Regions from separate parts of the Kitasatospora sp. NPDC058190 genome, predicted to be linked through region 3. Evidence: riboswitches for the same ligand, from Rfam matches in the RefSeq annotation. Region 3 holds a riboswitch; each other region holds the start of a gene.

Region 1 (7,067 bases), on a different contig from region 3:
GAGCGGGGTGAGTGCGTCAACGTCGGGGTGCTGCTGTACTGCCGGCAGAGCGCGCACCTGGCCGCGCGGACGCACCTGGACCAGGCGCGGCTGCTGGCGCTGGACCCGGTGGCGGACGTGCACGGGGTGCGGCGGGCGTTGCAGGGGATCGAGGCGGTCTGCCTGGGTGGGCCGGCGGCCGGTCCGGCAGCCTCGGACAGCCCCGGGCAGCGGTTCCGCTGGCTGACCGCGCCGCGCAGCGCGATCGTCCAGCCGGGGCCGGTGCACACCGGGCTGACCGCGGACCCGGACGCGGAACTGCGGCGGCTGTTCGACCAGCTGGTGCTCTGATCCGGCCCTGATCCGCTGTGATGCGGGGCCGATCCGCTGTGATCCTGCTCCGAATGGCTGGACTGTGAGGCGACTCGCCGACGGTTGCCGTGGTCAAAGCTTGAGTTACTGAAGCACTGGGTCGTACGCTGGCCCCATGGGTTCGACGACGACGACCGTACCGACCAACGCCGAGCTGATGGAGGCGTTGGCCGCCGTCGGCGCCGCGTACTTCCAGGACTTCGCGGCGGCCGCGGCCCGGCACGGGCTCTCCTCCTCGCAGGCCAAGGCGCTGGGCTCGGTGCAGGAACCGGTGCCGATGCGGGCGCTGGCCGGGCGGCTGGGCTGCGACGCGTCGAACGTGACCGGGATCGTGGACCGGCTGGAGTCGCTGGGCCTGGCCAACCGCGAGGCGGCGGCCGGTGACCGCCGGGTGAAGATCGTGGTGATCACGGACGAGGGCCGGGAGATCCTGAACCACATCCGCGGGGAGATGGCCCGCACCCACCAGGCCTTCGAGGCGATGACCGACGAGCAGCGGGTCGCCCTGCACTCGATCTGCGCGCAGGTCCTGCCGGTGCTGGCCGGTCGGACGGGCGGCGCGCAGCAGTAGCGGGCCGCCCGGCGCGATGACGGCCAAGGGGCCGACGGGCGCGGGCGGTTCGGCGAGCGGAACGGCGAGTCCGTCCGGGCCGTGTTCGGAATCCGGCCCGGCCTCCCCAGCCGCCGACGATCGGCGTGACCTCGGCTGTTAGGCTTGCGAAGCGTGAGCGCGAAGCCCCAGATCCCCAATGTCCTGGCCTCCCGGTACGCCTCGGCGACCCTGGCCCAGCTGTGGTCCCCCGAGCACAAGGTGGTCCTTGAGCGCCACCTGTGGCTCGCCGTCCTGAAGGCCCAGCAGGACCTCGGTGTCGAGGTGCCGGTGAACGCCGTCGCCGACTACGAGCGGGTGATCGACCAGGTCGACCTCGGCTCGATCGCCGCCCGTGAGCGGATCACCCGCCACGACGTGAAGGCCCGCATCGAGGAGTTCAGCGAACTCGCCGGCCACGAGCAGATCCACAAGGGCATGACCTCCCGGGATCTGACCGAGAACGTCGAGCAGCTGCAGATCCGCCAGTCCCTGGAGCACGTGCGGGACCGCACGGTGGCCGTGCTGGTGCGCCTGGCCAGCCTCGCCGCCCAGCACTCCGAGCTGGTCATGGCCGGGCGCTCGCACAACGTGGCCGCGCAGGCCACCACCCTGGGCAAGCGCTTCGCGTCGATCGCGGACGAGCTGCTGGTCGCCTTCCGCCGTCTGGAGGAGCTGATCGCCCGCTACCCGCTGCGCGGGATCAAGGGCCCGGTCGGCACCGCCCAGGACATGCTGGACCTGCTCGGCGGCGACACCGGGAAGCTGGCCGAGCTGGAGCGCCGGGTCGCCGGGCACCTCGGCTTCGAGAACGTGCTGACCAGCGTCGGCCAGGTCTACCCGCGCTCGCTGGACTTCGAGGTGCTCACCGCCCTCGTCCAGCTGGCCGCCGCGCCGTCCAGCCTGGCCAAGACCATCCGTCTGATGGCCGGCCACGAGCTGGTGACGGAGGGCTTCAAGGAGGGCCAGGTCGGCTCCTCCGCGATGCCGCACAAGATGAACACCCGCTCCTGCGAGCGCGTCAACGGCCTGGCCGTGATCCTGCGAGGCTACGCCTCGATGACCGGCGAGCTGGCCGGCGACCAGTGGAACGAGGGCGACGTCTCCTGCTCGGTGGTGCGCCGGGTCGCGCTGCCGGACGCCTTCTTCGCCTTCGACGGCCTGCTGGAGACCTTCCTGACCGTCCTCGACGAGTTCGGCGCCTTCCCGGCCGTGGTCGAGGCCGAGCTGGACCGCTACCTGCCGTTCCTGGCCACCACCAAGGTGCTGATGGGCGCGGTGCGCGCGGGCGTCGGCCGGGAGACCGGGCACGAGGTCATCAAGGAGCACGCCGTCGCCTCCGCGCTGGCCATGCGCGCGGGCGCCCGGGAGAACGAGCTGCTGGACCGGCTGGCCGCCGACGAGCGGATCCCGCTGGACCGGGCCGCGCTGGACGCGCTGCTGGCCGACAAGCTGTCGTTCACCGGTGCGGCCGGGGCGCAGGTCGCCGAGGTGGTCCGCCGGGTGGAGGCCGTCGCGGCGGCCTACCCGGAGGCGGCCAAGTACGCGCCGGCCGACATCCTCTGACGCCGCGTCAGTTCTCCAGCGAGGGCCCTGCCACCGTTCCGGTGGCGGGGCCCTCGGGCGTCCTGGTGTGTCCGGGGTCGAGCGGCGGGGTGGTGGTGGCGCAGGGCCAGTCGCAGTTCGGCTCGGCCACCGGGTGCTCCTGCGGGGTGAGCACGTTGCCCCGGACGGTGGCGAAGGCGATCAGCCCGCCGCAGACCAGCAGGCCCGCGCAGATCAGCATCGCGGTGTGGAAGGCGGAGTCCACCGAGGACGGCACCCGGTAGGCATCGCCGCTCAGGCCGGCCAGCGCCGGGAGGGCAGCCACCGCGAGCAGGCCGGCCGCGCGGGCGGCGGCGTTGTTGACGCCGCTGGCGATGCCCGCGTGCCGTACGTCGACGGCGGCCAGCACCGTCGCGGTCAGCGGTGCGACCAGCAGGGTCATCCCGCTGCCCATCACCGCGACGGCGGGCAGCACGTCCGCCCAGTAGGAGGAGCCGGGGCCGGTGCGCAGCATCAGCAGCACCCCGGCGGCGCAGAGCAGCGGGCCGACGGTGAGCGGGATGCGCGGGCCGATCCGCTTGCCGAGGCGGCCGGCGCGCGCCGACAGGGTCAGCATCAGCACCGTGATCGGCACCAGGGCGAAGCCCGAGACCAGGGGCGAGAAGCCGGACACGATCTGCAGTTGGACCACCAGCAGGAAGAACACCCCGCTGAAGGCCGCGTAGACGCAGAGGGTGACCAGGTTCACGGCGGTGAACAGCCGGGACGAGAACAGTCCGAGCGGCAGCATCGGATCGGGTGCGCGGCGCTCGACGGCGACGAAGGCGGCGCCGAGCAGCAGGCCGATCGCGCCGGTGAGCCAGACGGCGGGGGACAGGCCCTCCCCGGCGGCGGTGAGCGCGTAGGTGATCGCGCCGAGGGCGAGTGCGGCGAGCAGCGCGCCGGGCACGTCGAAGCGGCCCGAGGCGGACTCGTCGCGGCTCTCCGGGACGTAGCGGGAGCTGACCGCGATCACGGCGGCGGCCAGCGGCAGGTTCAGCAGGAAGATCCAGCGCCAGCCGGGGCCGTCCACCAGCCAGCCGCCGAGGAAGGGGCCGATGGCCGCGGACACCCCGCCGAGACCGGACCACAGGCCCACCGCCGCCGAGCGGTCGTCAGGATGGAAGACGGCCTGGAGCATGGCCAGCGAGCCGGGGGTGAGCAGCGCCCCGCCGATGCCCTGGACGGCGCGGGCGGCGATCAGCACGTTGATGTTCGGGGCGAGGGCGCAGGCCGCGGAGGCGGCGGCGAACCAGACCACGCCGATCAGGAAGACCTTGCGCCGTCCGTACCGGTCGCCGAGCGCGCCGCCGAGCAGGATCAGGCCCGCCAGCGTGAGCAGATAGGCGTTCAGCGTCCATTGCAGGGACGCCAGGGAGGCGCCGAGGTCGGCGCCGATCCGGGGCAGGGCGACGTTCACCACGGTGCCGTCGAGCATCGCCATGCTGGAACCGAGCACCGTTGCCAGGAGAACCCAGCGGCCCTGCGCGGTGCTCAGGCGCAGGGTGCCGGCCGTTGAGGTGGCCACGGCCCGATCCTGCGCCCGGCGGGGTGCACGTGACAAGGGTCACCGGGCGGTGTGTCCAGGGTGGGCGGTGCGTGAGCGGATGGTCGCACTGGGCCGCCGAGGGCGGCGCAGCGTCGTGGAGCAGTGGCGCCGAGTGAATGGATTGTGCACGCACCGCATGGTGGGCCATGCGGAGGGTGACCGCGCCGCGGGGGGTTGTCGCTGGTTCAAGAGATCGACATTGCTTCACCCGAACGGATGGGTTTTAGTTCAGCGACCACCCGGCCAGCCTGGGTGGATCCACCGGGTGGAACGCCGAGTCCTGCCGCTGCCCAGTGGTTCGAACTGAGCTCTGCACGGCAGGAGCGGGGGACCCACAGGTAAGTCGCCGGACCGGAGTCCGCGCTGTTCAGCGCGAACGTCCAGGACCGGCTCGGGGTGAAGCCGCGCGTGCGGCCGGGCAACTCCAGCCCGAACCCGACAGCTCACCTCGCAGGCGTCGGAGAGGAATCCCATGCCTGCTCAGGCTCGTCGTATCGCCGTGCCCCGCGCCGCCCGCATCGGCATCGCAGTCGCCGTCACCGGTGTCTCCTTCGCCCTGCCGCTCGTGACCACGATGAGCGCCCAGGCCCACAACGCCCCGGCCGCCTCGGTCGTGCAGCACGCCGCCGCCGTGGATGCCGGGTCGGCCGCCCCGGCCGCCGCCCACGACGGCTACCGCGTCGTCGGCGGCGACAGCCTGTCCACGATCGTCGACGCCCGGAACGTCGAGGGCGCCTGGCCCGCGCTGTACGAGCAGAACCGCTCGGTGGTCGGCACCGACCCGAACCTGGTCTTCCCGGGTCAGTGGCTGTCGCTCGCGGCCCACGCCGACGCCGCCGAGCCTGCGGCCCCGGCCGAGCCTGCGGCCCCGGCCGAGCCGGCCGCCCCGGTCACCCAGAGCGCCGCCGCTGCCGCAGATGCTCAGGTGCAGGTTCGGACCGAGGCCGCCAAGCCGGGCGTCCAGGTCCAGACCCGGATTCAGAACGCCGCTCCGGCCCAGGCCGTCACCGCAGCCCCGGTCGCCGTCACCTCCGGCTATGTCGCCCCGCTGGCCAACCCGGTGCTGGGCGAGGCCTACGGCGTGGCCGGCTCGATGTGGGCCTCCGGCCACCACACCGGCCAGGACTTCGTCGCCTCCACCGGCACCCCGGTGCGCGCGGTCGCCAACGGTGTCGTGGTGAAGGCCGGCAACGGCGGTGCCTACGGCAACCAGGTCGAGATCAAGCTCGCTGACGGCAGGTACGCCCAGTACGCGCACCTCTCCGTGATCGGTGTGAAGATCGGTCAGACCGTCACCGCCGGCCAGCGGCTCGGCCTCTCCGGCGCCACCGGCAACGTGACCGGCCCGCACCTGCACTTCGAGATCCGCACCGGGTCGGAGTACGGCTCGGACATCAACCCGGTCGCTTACCTGCGGGTGCACGGCGTCGCGCTCTGACGCTGCGCAGCCCCTGTTCGGACCCCGCGCTGACCGCGGGTTTCAGGAACCACCGCTGGTGCGGGGCGAATCGACCGCCCGGGATGGTCATGTCGGGTGACCGCTCGACCGGGTGATCGCCGCACCGGTGGACATGGGCGCGGGACACGCCCAAGGCCGGCCCGGCTTCGCGAGGACCCCTCGTGGAGCCGGGCCGGCCGTTGCCGTTCGCGGCTCCGGGGGAGTTCGAGTGGGTGGGATCGCGCTGGCGCCGGCGGTGCGGCGCCGACGGCCGGAGCGGTACGCGCGGATGGGGCGGATCGTGCCGGAGGACGCCGTCGAGCGGTGACGCCCGGGCGTGGTCAGTTCCGGCGGACGGGCAGGCCGTGCTCGGCGGCGGCCAGCAGCTCGTGCATCCGGTGCCCGAAGTCCTCGGTGTCGCCGGCGGGTTCGGGGAAGACCAGGCGGACGTCGCGGTGGCCGTGCGGGTGGTCCAGACGCAGTACCAGGCCGTAGCGGTCGAGGGCGAGCGGGCGGATGTCCGGGTGTCCGGCGAGCAGGGCCGGGTCGAGCAGGCCGGTGAGCAGGTCGAGGGCGTCGGCGTGCTCGTCGGCCAGGTGGGTGAGCAGCGAGGCCTCGTGCCGGGCCAGCGGGTCGGGGGCGGCGAGGGCGAGGTCGACGGCAGTGAGCGCGCCGGTGCCGTACGGGGTGGCGAGGACGGCGTGGGCGACGTCCACGCGCAGGTGGACGCTGAGGCCGTCGTCGGCGAGGTGGGCCAGGTGCAGCCGGCCGGCCAGGGTGAGGCGGCCGCGGATCCGGTCGCGGACGGCGACCGGGGACACGTCGGTGACGTCGAGGACGACGGCCAGGCCCTCGGTGGCTTCGGCGGCGGCCGCGGTGAGCGGGGCGTCCAGCGGGGCGCGCAGCCGCAGCCGGGAGCCGTGCACGGAGACCGGGGTGTCCAGGTCGTGGTGTTCGCCGAGGGCGCGGACGGTGAGTGAGGAGGTCGCGCTGAGCAGGCTGTGGACCCGTTCGGCGGTGGTGGGCTCGGGCACCTCGGCGTCGCCGGTGGGCAGACTCATGAACGGACCTCCTGGTGGTTAGGTGAGCCTAACCTAATGTCCGCGCAAGGGTGTGGCAAGTGGATGGCGGGGTGCGGCGAGGGCCCGGACGCGTGACGGCGTCCGGGCGCTCGGGGGTTTCGCGGGGCGTCAGGCGACGACGGCCTGGGCGTCGATCTCCACCAGCATGGGCTCCTGGGGCAGCTCCACGAAGACCGTGGTGCGGCAGGGCTTCACGCCGCCGGGCTTGATGTTCTCCTCGATGAACTCGGCGTAGACCTCGTTCATCAGCGGGAAGTCGGCGCGCTTGGTGAGGTACACGCGGAACATCACCACGTCCTCGATGGTGGCGCCGCCCGCCTCGACGATGGCCTTGACGTTCTCCAGGGTGCGGCGGGTCTGGGCCCTCACGTCGCCGCGGTGGAGGTACTCGCCGGTGGCCGGGTCCTGCGGGCCCTGGCCGGAGACCTGCAGGATCGGGCCCTTGCGGACGCCCTGGGAGAACATCCACGCGGG
Region 2 (7,067 bases), on a different contig from region 3:
ACCTCGGGTCGGGCGGTGTGGAGCCCGGGCAGTGTCCGTTTTGCGAGGGTGTGCGGATCCCGTGAAGTCAGCGTGGGGGCCGGAGTTCACGCCTTCGGGGAGTGGCAAAACGGATAGATCTTCACTAGGGTCTGGCGTCAAACCTATTTTCCGGAATCTCATCCGATCAGGTGAGTCCGATGGAAGAAGGAGCCGGTCCCTTGGCCTCCCACCGCCGTCCCAAGCAGCCGAGCCGCGCGCGGGTCTCCGTGCTCACCGCTGCCGCTGCGACCGCGGTCGCCCTCTCCGCCCAGGTGGGTGCGCACGCGGCGCCGCAGCCGAGCAAGGACGACGTCAAGGCGCAGATCGACCAGCTCCAGCAGGAGCAGGAGCAGGCGGCGGAGAAGTACAACGGCGCCAAGGAGCGGGCCGACCAGCTCCGCAAACAGGCCGACCAGCTGCAGGACCAGGTGGCCCGCAGCCAGGACCAGATGACCCAGCTGCAGGCGGGCCTGGCCGAGGTGGCGGGCGACCAGTACCGCACCGGCGGCATCGACCCGTCCGTCCAGCTGATGCTCTCCTCCGACCCGTCCGGCTACCTGGAGAAGGCCTCCAGCGTCCAGCAGGCCAGCGCCAGCCAGACCGAGGCGCTCAAGAGCCTGCTCGACCAGCAGCGCCGGCTGGACCAGGAGAAGGCCGAGGCCGCCGCGGTCCTGTCCTCGCTGGACTCCACCACCAAGGACCTGAACCAGGCCAAGTCGGACGTCAACCAGAAGCTGAAGGCCGCCCAGGACCTGTTGAACTCGCTCAGCGCCGCCGACCGCGCCGCGCTGAAGGCCCAGCAGCAGCAGGACGACCGCGCCTCGCGCGGCACGGCCCGGGTCGACCTCAGCAGCCTGCCGCCTGCCAGCGGCTACGCGGCCGTGGCCGTCGCCAAGGCGATGAGCAAGCAGGGCTCGCCGTACCAGTGGGGCGCCACGGGGCCGAGCACCTTCGACTGCTCGGGCCTGATGCTCTGGTCGTACGCCCAGGCCGGCGTCTCGCTGCCGCGCACCTCGCAGGAGCAGGGCAACGTCGGTACCGCGGTGCCCTCGCTGGACCAGGCCCAGCCGGGCGACCTGGTGATCTACGGCAGCGACCGGCACCACGTCGGGATGTACATCGGCAACGGCATGGTGGTCCACGCGCCGCACACCGGGGACGTGGTGAAGGTGATGAAGGCCGACGCGATGCCGATCAACACGATCCGCCGGGTCTGACACCCCGACACGCCGGAAAGTCCGGGTTCCGCTCCTGTGATCCGCGCCACCCTCCTGTCGGGGGTGGCGCTTCGGGTTTGTCCGTTCCGTGGTCGGCCGGTGAGATCCGATCAGCTTTGCGTGCAGCAGCGATCACCATCGGTCATTTTCACAAAAGAACACGGGAAATCTTCCGTCTTTTTTCTGACAAGGATTTGAACGGATCACGGTTCAGTTACTAGGGTCGTGCCCCGAACCACCGCACTGTCGATCACCCAGCCTGGGTGGCGGCGGTGGTTACCGTCGAGTTCGCGAAACAGCGGGGCAGGTCGAAGTGACTGCCCGACAGGGGAGCCCAGTGGTCGGGGGCGCTGCGGAGCGGAGCCGGGGAACCACGTTCCTCCGGGGTGAATCGGCGCCAGGTCGGCCGCTGGAACGGCTGTGAGGCGTCGTAGGGCATGCTTCCGGCCCGAACCCGTCAGCTCACCCGGTAGGCGGACGTAGGAAGAAGGAGTCCGCCTTCGTGGCGTCCCATCGTCGTCCCAAGCCCGCCAGCCGCGCCCGTGTCTCGATCCTGACCGGTGTCGCCGCGGCAGCCGTCGCCCTCTCCGCGCAGTCCGGCGCGCACGCCGACCCGCAGCCGACCAAGGACCAGGTCAAGGAGCAGGTCGACCAGCTCAACGAGCAGGCCGAGCAGGCGACCGAGAAGTACAACGCCGCCCAGGAGAAGCAGCAGGCCCTGGAGAAGCAGGTCTCCGGCCTGCAGGACCAGGTGGCCCGGCAGCAGGCCCAGGTGACCGACATGCAGGGCGGGCTCGCCGAGATCGCCGGGGAGCAGTACCGCAACGGCGGCATATCCCCGACCGTCCAGCTGATGCTCTCCACCAGCCCGGACAACTTCCTCAACCAGGCCGGTGCGCTCAACCAGGCCGGTGACACCCAGAAGAACCAGCTGAAGCAGCTCCAGGAGGAGCAGCGCAAGCTCGACCAGGACCGCACCGAGGCCCAGGGCAAGCTCGCCGAGCTGGAGTCCACCACCCAGCAGCTGAAGACCTCCAAGGAGGAGGTCCAGAACAAGCTGAAGGCCGCGCAGGACCTGCTCAACACCCTGACCGAGCAGGAGCGCCAGGCGATCCGTCAGGCCGAGGAGAAGGCCGCGGCCGACGCCAAGGCCCAGGCCGACGCAGCCGCGAAGGCCGCCCAGCAGCAGCAGGCCGCCGCCGACCGCGCCTCGCGCGACAGCGGCCGCACCGACATCAGCTCGGGCTCGGGTTCGGGCTCCGCGGCCTCCTCCTCGCCGGTCGCCAAGCCGGCCGCCCCCGGCAGCTCGCACGGTGCCGCCGCGCTGGCCGCCGCCGCGAGCAAGGTCGGCAGCCCGTACGTGTGGGGCGCCACCGGCCCGGGCTCCTTCGACTGCTCCGGCCTGATGGTCTGGGCGTTCAACCAGGTCGGCGTGTCGCTGCCGCGCACCTCGCAGGAGCAGGCCGGCGCCGGCACCCGGATCGGCTCGGACATCTCCCAGGCCCAGCCCGGCGACCTGCTGATCTTCTACAGCGACGCCCACCACGTCGGCATCTACGCGGGCAACGGCCAGGTGCTGCACGCGCCCAAGCCGGGCGCCTCGGTCCGCTACGAGGCGGTCTCCAACATGCCGCTGGCCTCCATCGTGCGGGTCTGATCCCCGCCCAGGCCGTTTCGGGCCCGGTCCTCCACCACGGAGGGCCGGGCCTGCGGCTTTTCCGGCGACTTGGACGAATGTCCGATTGGGGGGCGAATATTCGGGTCAGGAGGGGTTTGGACTCGCTTGCCCGGACTCGCTAACGTCTGCCACCGGACTCCCGCTCGACGGCCGCCCGTTGGGGCGCGGCCGCGGGGCCGTGCCCCAGGATTGGAGCCGCCGCCGCCATGTCCGTGCACCGTCGTTCCCAACTGCTCGCCCGTGCGCTGGTGCTGACCGCGGCAGCCGCCACGGTCCTGAGCGTGACGGCCGGCGGCAGCGCCCAGGCCGCTCCCGGCGCGCCGGACACGCCCGATCTCAGGGACGTCAAGGCGCAGGTCGAGAAGCTGTACGACGAGGCCGAGCGGGCGTCCGAGAAGTGCAACGCCGCGCAGGAGGCGCAGAAGCGGCTCCAGAGCGAGACCACGCTCCTCCAGGGCGAGGTCGCCGCCGGCCAGGACCAGCTCAACCAGCTGCGCGGGGACCTCGCGACCGTGGCCGGGGCCGAGTACCGCGGCGGCGGGATGACCCAGACCGCCCAGCTGATGCTCTCCAGCGACCCCGCGTCCTACCTCGCCCGCGCCCGCACCTTCGGGCAGGCCGCCGAGCGGCAGCAGGAGACGCTGCACGAGCTGGTCGGCCGTCAGCGCAGGCTCGACCAGCGCCGAACCGAGACCGCGGGCAAGCTCGCCGAACTGGACCAGGCCCGGCGCTCGCTGGCCGAGAACAAGCAGCAGATCCAGCAGCGGCTGGCCAAGGCCCAGCAGCTGCTCAACAGCCTGAGCGCGGCCGAGCGGGCCCGGATGGTCGTCCAGGACGCCGACGACGCCGAGCAGCGCGCCACCCGCGGCACCGACCGGCTGGACCTCGGCACCACCCCGGCCGCCTCCGAGCGCGGGGCGGCCGCGCTGGCCGCCGCGGTGCGGATGATCGGCTCGCCGTACGTCTACGGATCCACCGGGCCCCGCGCCTTCGACTGCTCCGGTCTGATGTACTACAGCTGGCGGCAGGCCGGAGTGACCCTGCCGCGCACCTCGCAGGCCCAGGCTTTCGCCGGGCAGCGGATCAGCCTCTCCGAAGCGCGGCCGGGAGACCTGGTGATCTTCTACCGGGACATGCACCACGTCGGGATGTACGCCGGCGGCGGGGTGATGGTGCACGCCCCCTACCCGGGCGCCAAGGTGCGGTACGAGAGCGTCAACGCGATGCCGGTCGCGGGAGTGGTCCGGCTCTGAACGCGACGACCTCCGACCCGGCCGACATACCCGGTCGCGTGCTGTCCCGGCGCGCTGCGCTGCTGCTGGCGGCCGGCGGGCTGACCCAGCTGTCGCTGCCCCCGGCCGCGCCGCCGACACCCGGGCGGCCGGTCGACCAGCGAGCCGAGGTGGCCGATCTGCTGGCGGCGCGGGCGCGCTCGCTGCCCGCCTGGTCCGGGCTCACGGGGGCCGAGGCGGTCTACCGCAATCTGGTGCTGTCGCCCGATCAGAGGTCTTCGGCGGCCGACGGGCAGGACCGGCTGACCGCCGCCGTCGAACTGGCGGTGCGGATCGCCGGCTACGACGAGTACCCGGTGGTGTACCCGCGCCGGATCGCGCTGGTCCGGGAGGCGGGTGGCTGGCGGGTCGAGCGGGAGGAGGCCGCGAGCGGCCCCCCGGCGCTGTGGGACCTCGGCCCCGCCCGTACCACCCCCGGCGCGCACTGCCTGGTGCTCGGCCTGGCCGAGGGGCCGGACCCGGCCGGGCTGGTCGCGGTCGGGGACAAGGCGGTGCCGGCCGTCAGCGCGGTGTGGGGCGGCGCCTGGCCGGGCCGACTGCTGCTCGAACTGCCCGCCACCGAGACCCAGTTCGCCCGGCTGCTGGAAGCCGACCCGGCGGGCTGGACGGGCATGGCGGCGGTCACCGTGGCCGCCCCCGGAGCGCCGTGGCACACCCCGGCGGACCGGGTGGTGATCAACCCCGATGCGTTCGGGCGGCTCAGCGACTTCGGCCGGCAGGTGGTCGTCACCCACGAGGCCACCCACGTCGCGACCAGGGCCGACACCCGGGCCTGGACCCCGCTGTGGCTCTCCGAAGGTGTCGCCGACTGGACCGCCTACCGGGACTCCGGCCGCCGCCCCCAGCAGATCGCCCCCGAGCTGGCCCGGGACGTCGCGGCCGGGAAGCTGCCCACCGCGCTGCCCGCCGACGCGGACTTCACCGCCGGTGCCACCGGCATCGCCCAGGCCTACGAGCAGTCCTGGCTCGCCTGCGACCTGATTGCCCGTCGCTGGGGGACCGACCGGCTGGTCGCCTTCTACCGGGCGGTCGGCGCGGGCGACGGGCAGGGCGAGGACGGAGAGCACCGGATCGACCGGCTGCTGCGCGGTGAGCTGGGCGTCGGGCTGGCCGAGTTCACCGCGCTCTGGCGGGCCGAGGTCTCGTCCTTGAAGGGCTAGCCGGGGCGGCCGGCGCCCGGCCGGGCCCGAGGCTCAACGGCCGGCCGGGTGGTCGATGCCGTCCAACAGGTCCTGCTCGTACGCGATGCCCGGGCGGACCGGGTAGGAGGAGGCGGACGGCAGTGCCGGGGTCTTGTCCAGCACCACGGTGGGCGGCAGGGCCGCCGCGGCGCGGGTGGAGCGCCAGAGCCGGACGCCGGAGAGCACGGCGGCGGTCAGCAGCAGCAGGTTGCGCAGGGTCAGTACGGTGACGGCCCAGGGGTCGCTGGCGAGGATCTGGGTGAACATGGTCGGGAACTCGACCAGCGTCAGCGGACAGGCGATCAGGATCAGCAGCGCCACCGGGCGCTGGCTGGTGCCGCGTACGGTCAGGCAGACCGCGGCGACGCCGATCAGCCAGACCAGGTACTGCGGGCTGATCACCCGGCTGGTCACCACGAAGACCAGCAGCGCGCACAGCGCGGCGTCGTACATGGTGGCCGCGTTGCGGCGGCGGGCGGTGAAGCGCCACAGCAGCAGCCAGAGGAAGCCGAGCACGGTGCCGGCCAACATCACCTTGCTGATCACACTGACCCACGGCCCGAGCATCTCGGGGGAGCCGTAGTTCATGGTGACCTTGCCGTCCCAGGCCCCGGCGATCCGGGCGAAGTGCAGCGGCAGCGCGCCGACCGACTCGACCTCGATGCCGCGGCCCGCCTGGAAGGTCAGGAAGTCGAAGGCGCCGTTCATCCCGGCCGCGAGCAGGAAGCCCACCGAGACGGCGGTGGCCGCGGCCAGCGTCCAGGCGCGGCGGGTGCGGCGGCCGGAGGGGGTGCCGATCAGGCCGAGCAGCGGCCAGATCTTGACGATTCCGCCCAGGCCCAGCAGCAGCCCGCCGACCGCCGGGCGGCGGATCAGCGCCAGCAGGCCGGCCAGGGTGAGCGCGGTGACCAGGAGGTCGAAGCGGTTGTAGATCATCGGGCCGAGCAACGGAACGGCGACCACCCACATCCAGGCGCCGGTCAGCGCCCGGCCCTTGCGCAGGCCGGTGCGGATCAGCAGCGCGGCCGCGGCGGCGTCGGCGATCCCGCAGATCACCCAGAACGAGACCAGGTACGACCAGGGCAGCAGGCCCGGCAGCAGGATCACCAGGGCGGCGCCCGGCGGGTACTGCCAGGTCACGTCGTCGAACGGGAAGGTGCCGGTCTGCAGCACCCCGTACCAGGCGTGGTAGATCATCCAGACGTCGGCGGTGACGTCGCCACCGGGCGCCTTCAGCACGCCGGTCATCAGCAGTACCAGCACGGTACGGGTGGCCACCCAGGTCGCCCCGAGGGCGGCGAGCGCCCCGAGCGGGCGGCCGAGGCGGCCGCGCGAAGAGCCTGGCTCGGTGGCCGGGGCCAATTCCACTGCGCTCCCTCGTTCGTCTCGGACGTCCTCACCGGAGGCGTCGTACAGACGGACGCCCGGGCCGCGGTCCTCCACGGCCTAGGTACTAGGACTGACCCGGGGGTCAAACGGTTGCCGTGCGCGGATCCGTTCCCGACGGGTCATGGTGTTGACCTATCGTACGGATCACCCAGCGGTACACCGCGCACCCCCCGACCGAGCGAGCCGTGGCCTGATGCACAGAACCTTGATCGTCACCAATGACTTCCCGCCCCGCCCCGGGGGCATCCAGGCCTTCGTGCACAACATGGCTGTCCGTCAGCCCGCCGGG
Region 3 (7,067 bases):
AATACACCGTCAATCCAGCGTCCTTCGCCCCCGATCGCGGGAGTCCGACGAGGTCCGTCATCGTTCGTCCAGGGTCTTCCGGCCCGGGTCGGCGGTACGGGTGATGGCTGATTCGCGTCCCGGGATGTGAGGGGCGCGTGTGCACGGTGTTGCGGAACGGACGGGGTCCGGTGCGGGAGCAGCGGCGCCACGTCGTCCGGCCGGGACCGGCGCCACCCGTTGCGGCCCCGTGCGGCTCAACCGGTCACGGCCGGACCGGCCGTACCGAGCCGCCGCACCAGTACCAGGGTGCGGTCGTCCGCGACGTCCTGCGCCACGGTGCGCACCAGCCTGCTCGCCGCGCCCCGGGCCAGCTGCTGCTGCGGCCGGTGCGTGCGCACCTCCGGCTCGGCGGCGGCCAGCAGCCGGCCCACCCCCTCGTCCAGGTCCCGGCCCGGCACCTCCACCAGGCCGTCGCTGAACAGCAGCAGCGAGTCGCCGTACCCCAGCCGCCCGGACACCGGCGGGTACGGTGCGCCCGGCACCAGGCCCAGCGCCGGGCCGCCGTGCTCGGAGGGCTGCCAGCCGTTCCTCCGGCAGTACCGCACGGGCGGCGGATGGCCCGCGTTGAACAGCCGGTAGCGGCCGGTCGCCGGGTGCAGCGCCAGGTGGACGGCGGTGGCGAAGTCGTCCTCCCAGCCCATGCGGACCAGGTGGTCGTTGGCGGCCGGCAGGAACGCCTCCGGCGGCACCCGGCCCAGCAGCATCGCGAAGGCGCCCGACAAGTGGGTCGACCGGGCGGCCGCCCGACTGCCCTTGCCCGACACGTCCACCAGCACCAGCTCCAGCAGGTCCTCCTCCGGGCGGTGGGCGCAGAGCAGGAAGTCCCCGGAGAAGGAGGCGCCACCGACCGGGGCCAGCTCGCTGTCGAAGTGCCAGTCCAGCAGCCGCTCCGGGAGGCGGGCCAGCGTCCGGTTGTGCTCGGCCAGCTCCAGCAGCATCGTGTCGCCCTGGGTGCCGCGCAGCCCCAGCCGGTGCCGGAACCGGTTCGCCGCCAGCACCGTCGCCCCCGTCGCGGCCAGCACCACCGTCACCCCCAGCCGCACCCCGCGCGGGTCCTGCACCGCCGCCCCCAGCCCGCTGCCCGCCAGCGCCGCGCACACCAGCACCAGCAGTTGGCCCCGCCGCAGCACCAGCCCGCCACCCACCACCGGCAGCACCAACGCCGACGGCGGCCACCCGTACGGCATCAGGATCGGCAGCACCCCCAGCACCACCGTCACCCCGAGCAGCGCCGCCAGCGCCACCCGCCCCGCCCGTATGTCCCCGTCCAGCAGCCGCCCGTACCACCGCCGCACCCTCGCTGTCAGTGCGGGCATCGGGACCTCCGCCAAACGTGGGCGGTCCCCTGTCATGACCACCGGTCAGCCCGCCACACTAGCCCGTCCACCCCCACTACCCCCCCAACCCCACGCGCCCCGCACCAGAACCCGGCTCACCCACCGGCTGGCTGTGCGCAGGAAGTCGGCCCGCCCGACTTCCTGCGCACAGCCGCCCCTCTCGACTGCGGGCTTTCCGGCTGTCCCGCGCAGGAAGGCGGCGGGCCCGACTTTCCACGGGCTTCCCTGCTCCGCCGGGCTTCCGGACGCTTCGGCGCCAGCCCGGCCCGGGTGTGCGTGGTCCGTCACCCGCCTCGCCCCTCTGGCGCCCCGCTGCCGCGCGAAGCCGGCCGGTTCGACTTCCTCGTACGTGCTCGGTGTCCCCGCTCCGCCCGCTCCGGCCGCGTGGCTGCGGGTGCGCCACCTCGGCCTTGCTGCGATGCCTGCCTTTCCGTGCCTCGCGGCCTCGCGCAGGAAGTCGGCGGGCCCGGCTTCCTACTCCTCCTCCTCCTCCTCCGCCTTCGGCCAGGTGCGGAGGCCGGTGGTGAGGGTGGTGATGAGGCGGTCGTGGGTGGTGGTGAGGTCTTCGGCGAGTTGGAAGGCGCCGGTGATGGAGAGGGAGGCGAAGCCGTGGGCGAGGGAGCGGACGGTGCGGGCGGCGTGGATGGCCTCGGGGCCGTCGAGGCCGTAGGAGCGGAGGACGGCGATGATGACGCCGACGAGGCGGGTGGCCGCGCGGGTGAGGTCGTCGTCGGGCTGGGGGGCCTGGGGGAGGGCGGTGTAGCGGTGCGGGTGTTCGGTGGCGTAGGCCTGGTAGGCGCGAAGAACGGCGGTGACGGCGTCGTCGCCGCTGCGGCCGACCGCGGCCTCGGCGAGCCGGTCGGCCAGTTCCTCGGTGACCCGGACGGCGATCAGCCGGCGCAGTTCGGCCAGGCCTCCGCTGACGTGCTTGTAGAGGGAGGGGGTGGCGACTCCCGCGCGGGCGGCGACGGAGGCCAGGGTGAGGGCCTCGGCGCCCTGCTCGTCGATGAGGGCGAGGGCGTGGTCGACGACCTGGTCCGGGGTCAGTCCTACTCGGGGCATGGGCTCGGTTTCTCCGTACGGCTGCGGTTCGGCGGGCTCGGCGGGATCGGCGGGTTCAGGCGAGCTCGGCGAGGAAGGGCAGCAGGGCGTCGGCGACGGCCTGCGGGTTGTCGGCCATCGGGTAGTGGCCGGACCCCTCGATCATCACCTTCCGGGTGCCGAGCGCCGCGGCCTGACGCTCGGCGACGGCCGCCGGGTCCGGGAAGTCGGGGTCCTTGCTGCCCATCAGGACGAGCGAGGGGCAGCGGACGGCCGCGCACCAGCCGATCGGCGCGGAGTCCCCGGTGACGTGTCCGCGGGTGGCGGTCTTGCGCCCGGGGGTGCGCAGGTCGGCGACCAGCCCGGCCACGTAGGTGTCGAGGTCGGCGGGCCGGGGGCCGGGGAAGGCCATCTTGCGCAGGTAGAAGCCCCAGACGGCGGGCCAGTGGACCATCGCGCTGCCCATGACGGCCATCACGCCGCGCATCAGGGCGTTGGCCTGGTGCTCGACGAAGGCGTCGATCAGCGCGATTCCGGCGACCCGCTGGGGTGCGTCCCCGGCGAGCTTGACCACGGTCGCCCCGGTGTAGGACTGCCCGACCAGGACGGCCCGCTCGATGCCGAGCTGGTCGAGCAGGGCGAGGACGTCGGTGGCGACGGCGGCCGGGCTGTAGTCGTCCCAGACGATCGAGGACTCGCCGAAGCCGCGCACGTCCATGGTGATGACCCGGCGCCCGGCGGTGGCGAGCAGCGGGTGCAGGTGCCGGTAGGCGCGGCGGCTGTCGAGCATTCCGGGGAGCAGGACGACGGGGGTGCCGTCGCCCTGCCGGGTGTCGTCGAAGGCGATCCGGCCGCCGGGGACGTCGAGGTACTGGGTGCTCGGGGTGATGGTGCCGTTCACGGTGGTCCTCCACGGGGTCGGTGCTGCCGATAGCCATAAAGCTATGGCTAATAGCCTTAGCCGTCAACCCCTTCCCCCGGTCTCCCGGGAACGGCTCAGGCCCCCTCGACCCGGAACGGGTCGTGCTCGCTGAGCAGCTTCTCCAGTCGGGCCTGGTCGACCCGGGCGACGGTGTCCGAGGACTCCTGCCGGTCCCGGATCACCTTGGCCAGCGTGAAGGCGGAGGTGACGGTGTAGAGGAGGCCGATCCCGAGGAAGGCCCTGGTCCACCCGCCGACGGGCAGGCAGGCGATCCCGACGGCGAGGGCCGAGCCGGAGATCGCGAACGAGAGGACGGCCTGGACGAAGTACGCGGCCGTGGTGCGTGACTGCATCGGTGCGCTCATGCCGTCAGGATGCGGCGGCGCGGCCGGGCCGCACATGAGTAGGAGTACTCAGATGGGCTGGGCGAACGACGGATCGTTCGTCGGCGTCCGGTCACCTGGCCCCCAGCCGTCCCGGACGGATGGCTTGGAATCAGGGCCTCCTAGGATTAACGTTTGATAACGCAGCGCGGTCGTCAATGCCGTACCCAGACGGCACCGTGCGCCGTCGCCTAATCCCGCCGACCGGCCTCCGGGCAGGTCAGGGAGCCGGGGAACCACGTTCCCTGGGGTGAATCGGCGGGGCCCCGGCCCGGCCGTAGGAGACCTTCCTGCTCCGAACCCGTCAGCTAACCCGGTAGGCGCGAAGGAAGGAAAGGAGCGCGCCTCCGTGGCGTCGACGCACACCCCGGCACACCCGGCCGGCCCCGCAGCCGGTACCCAGCTCCTCGACCCCCCCGGCCCGGACGGAACCGAGTCGCTCGGCACCGACGACTTCGCCCCGGAGGCCGAGGCCAACCGCCACCGGATGCCGCGTCAGACCCGCGGGGCCTCCCCGCTGCTCGGCGTCACCGCCGTCGCCGCCACCCTGGGTGCCACCGGTTTCGCCTCCGCCACCCCGGCCGCCGCGCCCGCCGTCGAGGCCGCGGACGAGGCCCCGGTCACCCTCGCCGCCGACCCCGGCCTCGCGCTCGCCGCCCGCATCCAGCAGCAGGCCGACAGCCAGCGCACCGCCGCCGAGGAGAGCGCCCGCCTGCAGGCCGCGCAGGAGGCCGAGGCGAAGGCCGCCACCAAGGAGGCCGACGCCAAGCGCGCCGCCGACGAGGCCGAGCGCGCCAAGGCCGCCGCCCTCACCCTGCCGGTGAAGGACTACAACCTCTCCGCCCACTACGGCCAGAGCGCCCGCTACTGGGCCCACCTGCACACCGGGCTGGACTTCGCCGCCGACACCGGCACCCCGGTCTACGCGGTGGGCCAGGGCACCATCACCTCGGCCGGCTGGTCCGGCGCGTACGGCTACCGGATCGTCGAGACCCTGCCCGACGGCACCGAGATCTGGTACTGCCACCTCTCCTCGATCATCAAGGGCTCCGGTGCGGTCGGTTCCGGCCAGCAGATCGGCAAGGTCGGCGCGACCGGCAACGTCACCGGCCCGCACCTGCACTTGGAGGTCCGCCCGGGCGGCGGCGCCCCGGTCGACCCGGAGACCTGGCTCCAGCAGCGCGGCCTCACCCCCTGACGGGAGCCCCCGACGAGAACCGGGAGCCCTGACGCGACGCCCGAGGGCCCCGGACACCCGGGGCCCTCGGCCGATCACTGCGCCGACTCCGCCGGCAGCTGCGCCAGGTAGGCGTCGATCTCCTCCGCCCCCGGCTCCGGCGCGAGCTCCGGGAACTCCTCGACCAGCAGCCGCGGCAGCCCCGGCACCGTCCACTCGCCGATCAGGTCGAGCGCCACCTCGGCCGCCGCCGTCTCGAACTCCCCGAAGTCCCCGGCCAGTTCGTCCGGCATCGGCCGTCCCAGCGCGTTCAGCTCGGCCAGGTTGCGGTAGCTGCGCCGCATCAGGCCCTGTTCCAGCAGCCGCCGCGCGCCGTCGGTGGCCATGCCGACCGACAGCACCCGGCCCGGTCCCCAGCCCTGCTCGTCCGGTTCGTCCAGCCAGCCGGTCGGCACCAGCGCCTCGAACCCGGCCAGCCGCTCCTCCTCGCCGAGCCCGGCGAAGCCGGCCAGCCAGTCCCGCACCGCCGCCCCGTCCGTGGTGTCCACCCCGTGGGCGTGCAGCAGCACCGCGTACAGCCGCGGCCAGGTGACCAGGTCGGCGCGGCGCAGCAGTCCGGCCGCGACCTCGCCCTGCCACTCGGCCTCGGCGTGCAGCCGCTCCTGGCGCTTGGCGTTGAGCCGCTTCGCCGCCCGCTGGTGGTCGACCAGCAGCCGTACGGCGTCGCCGTACGCGAGCGGGTCCGCTTCCGGGGCGGGTTGGACGTAGAGGTGGAGCCGCTCGTACAGCAGGTGCTCCACCGCGTTGGAGGTCAGTTCGGGCCAGCCGTCGTGCATCCTGCCCTCGCCCAGTTCCAGCAGCGCCAGCACCGTGCGCAGCGGCTCCTCGGCCACCGGCGCGCGGTCCTGCTCGGCCGCCCAGTCGAGCAGGTCGGCGGCCCTGGTGCGCGGGGCGAGCCGCAGGTCTTCGTCGTTCATGTTCCGAACGGTAGCCGTCGGACGGGGGTAGGGTCGGCAGCCATGGTCCCCGTACGCCTCACCGGCCCCAGGCTCGCCATCCGCGAGTACCACCACACCCCGGAGGAAGTGGACGCGCTGCACGCGCTGTACGGCGACCCGGAGGTGACCCGCTACCTCCCCTTCGAGCCGCGCGACCGGGAGACCTGCGCCGACCAGATCGAGCTGTACCTGGAGGAGGCGATGGCCGAGGAGCGGGACACCTACCGCCTCGCCGTCGTCCGGCGGGAGGACGCCGAGGACCCGGCGGACGCGCTGCCGATCGCGCACGCCAGCCTCACCCTCGGCAAGTACCGCTCCGCTCACCTCGGTTACGTGCTGAGCCGCGGGGTGTGGGGCCGCGGCTACGCGGGCGAGACCGCCGGGCTGCTCTGCGAGCTCGCCTTCGGCCTGCTCGGGTTGCACCGGCTGGCCGCCCGGGTCGACGTGGACAACACGGCCTCCGCCAAGGTGCTCACCAGGCTCGGCTTCCAGCTGGAGGGGCGGGTGCGGCACGACCTGTACAAGGGCGGCGTCTGGTCGGACTCGTACCTGTACTCGCTGCTCGTCGACGAGTGGCCCGGCCCTTCGGTGTCGTCCTGACCCCGGAAGCGGACCGGGCCGGGGGTTAACCCCACCCCCGATCCGCCGGTCCCCCGGATGCCCCCTGAGCTGCGGCTCGGCCAGACTATGGGGCGTCAGGGAGTACGAACGACCGCGAGAACGAGGGGCCGGGGCCGGAGATGAGCAGCAGCCGAAGCATGCTGGACCAGGAGTGGGACGTCCACGGTGGTTACGGCGACGACGGCCCGCACACCGCCCGGGCCCGCCGCACCGAGCGGCCGCCGGCCTTCTGGCGGGCGCCGTTCTCCGCGCACTACTACCGCGAGATCGGCTACGTGCTCACCGGCCTGCCGGTGGCGATCGCCGGCTTCACCGTCGCGATCACCCTGTTCTGCTTCGGCCTCGGCACCGTCGTCACCGTCCTCGGCCTGCCGGTGCTGGCCGGCCTGACCAACATCGCCCGCGGCCTGGGCCGGGCGGAGCGGGCCCGGGTGCGCGGCATGCTCGGCCTGGACGTGCCAGGCCCGGCGCCGGTGCGGCCGGTCCGCCCGGGCAACTGGGGCGGGATCACCGCGCGGCTGGCGGACGCGGCGGGCTGGAAGGCCG

Evidence for each region. A riboswitch is a leader RNA that binds a small molecule or an ion and turns the genes downstream of it on or off. The one in region 3 is predicted to bind cyclic di-AMP.
Region 1: it holds a riboswitch for cyclic di-AMP, as region 3 does, so the genes downstream of both, ACFVWU_RS38510 (peptidoglycan DD-metalloendopeptidase family protein) here and ACFVWU_RS12690 (M23 family metallopeptidase) in region 3, are expected to answer to the same signal.
Region 2: it holds a riboswitch for cyclic di-AMP, as region 3 does, so the genes downstream of both, ACFVWU_RS21945 (NlpC/P60 family protein) here and ACFVWU_RS12690 (M23 family metallopeptidase) in region 3, are expected to answer to the same signal.

What each region holds. Positions count from the first base shown of each region.
Region 1 covers NZ_JBHVVI010000138.1:8,960-16,026, reverse strand. Annotated here, with positions in the region: gene ACFVWU_RS38530 (DUF3037 domain-containing protein) at 1-330, shown strand, start outside; gene ACFVWU_RS38525 (MarR family winged helix-turn-helix transcriptional regulator) at 467-922, shown strand; gene purB (adenylosuccinate lyase) at 1,067-2,506, shown strand; gene ACFVWU_RS38515 (MFS transporter) at 2,514-4,052, opposite strand; cyclic di-AMP (ydaO/yuaA leader) riboswitch at 4,365-4,543, shown strand; gene ACFVWU_RS38510 (peptidoglycan DD-metalloendopeptidase family protein) at 4,546-5,511, shown strand; gene ACFVWU_RS38505 (DUF2470 domain-containing protein) at 5,853-6,572, opposite strand; gene ACFVWU_RS38500 (RidA family protein) at 6,702-7,067, opposite strand, start outside.
Region 2 covers NZ_JBHVVI010000047.1:32,380-39,446, reverse strand. Annotated here, with positions in the region: gene ACFVWU_RS21955 (NYN domain-containing protein) at 1-1, shown strand, start outside; gene ACFVWU_RS21950 (NlpC/P60 family protein) at 201-1,238, shown strand; cyclic di-AMP (ydaO/yuaA leader) riboswitch at 1,577-1,730, shown strand; gene ACFVWU_RS21945 (NlpC/P60 family protein) at 1,741-2,895, shown strand; gene ACFVWU_RS21940 (NlpC/P60 family protein) at 3,123-4,169, shown strand; gene ACFVWU_RS21935 (hypothetical protein) at 4,208-5,368, shown strand; gene ACFVWU_RS21930 (glycosyltransferase 87 family protein) at 5,402-6,757, opposite strand; gene ACFVWU_RS21925 (glycosyltransferase family 4 protein) at 6,972-7,067, shown strand, end outside.
Region 3 covers NZ_JBHVVI010000020.1:86,414-93,480, forward strand. Annotated here, with positions in the region: gene ACFVWU_RS12670 (PP2C family protein-serine/threonine phosphatase) at 237-1,358, opposite strand; gene ACFVWU_RS12675 (TetR/AcrR family transcriptional regulator) at 1,854-2,441, opposite strand; gene ACFVWU_RS12680 (alpha/beta fold hydrolase) at 2,497-3,321, opposite strand; gene ACFVWU_RS12685 (YiaA/YiaB family inner membrane protein) at 3,417-3,707, opposite strand; cyclic di-AMP (ydaO/yuaA leader) riboswitch at 3,904-4,062, shown strand; gene ACFVWU_RS12690 (M23 family metallopeptidase) at 4,075-4,923, shown strand; gene ACFVWU_RS12695 (hypothetical protein) at 4,998-5,879, opposite strand; gene ACFVWU_RS12700 (GNAT family N-acetyltransferase) at 5,922-6,500, shown strand; gene ACFVWU_RS12705 (sensor domain-containing protein) at 6,641-7,067, shown strand, end outside.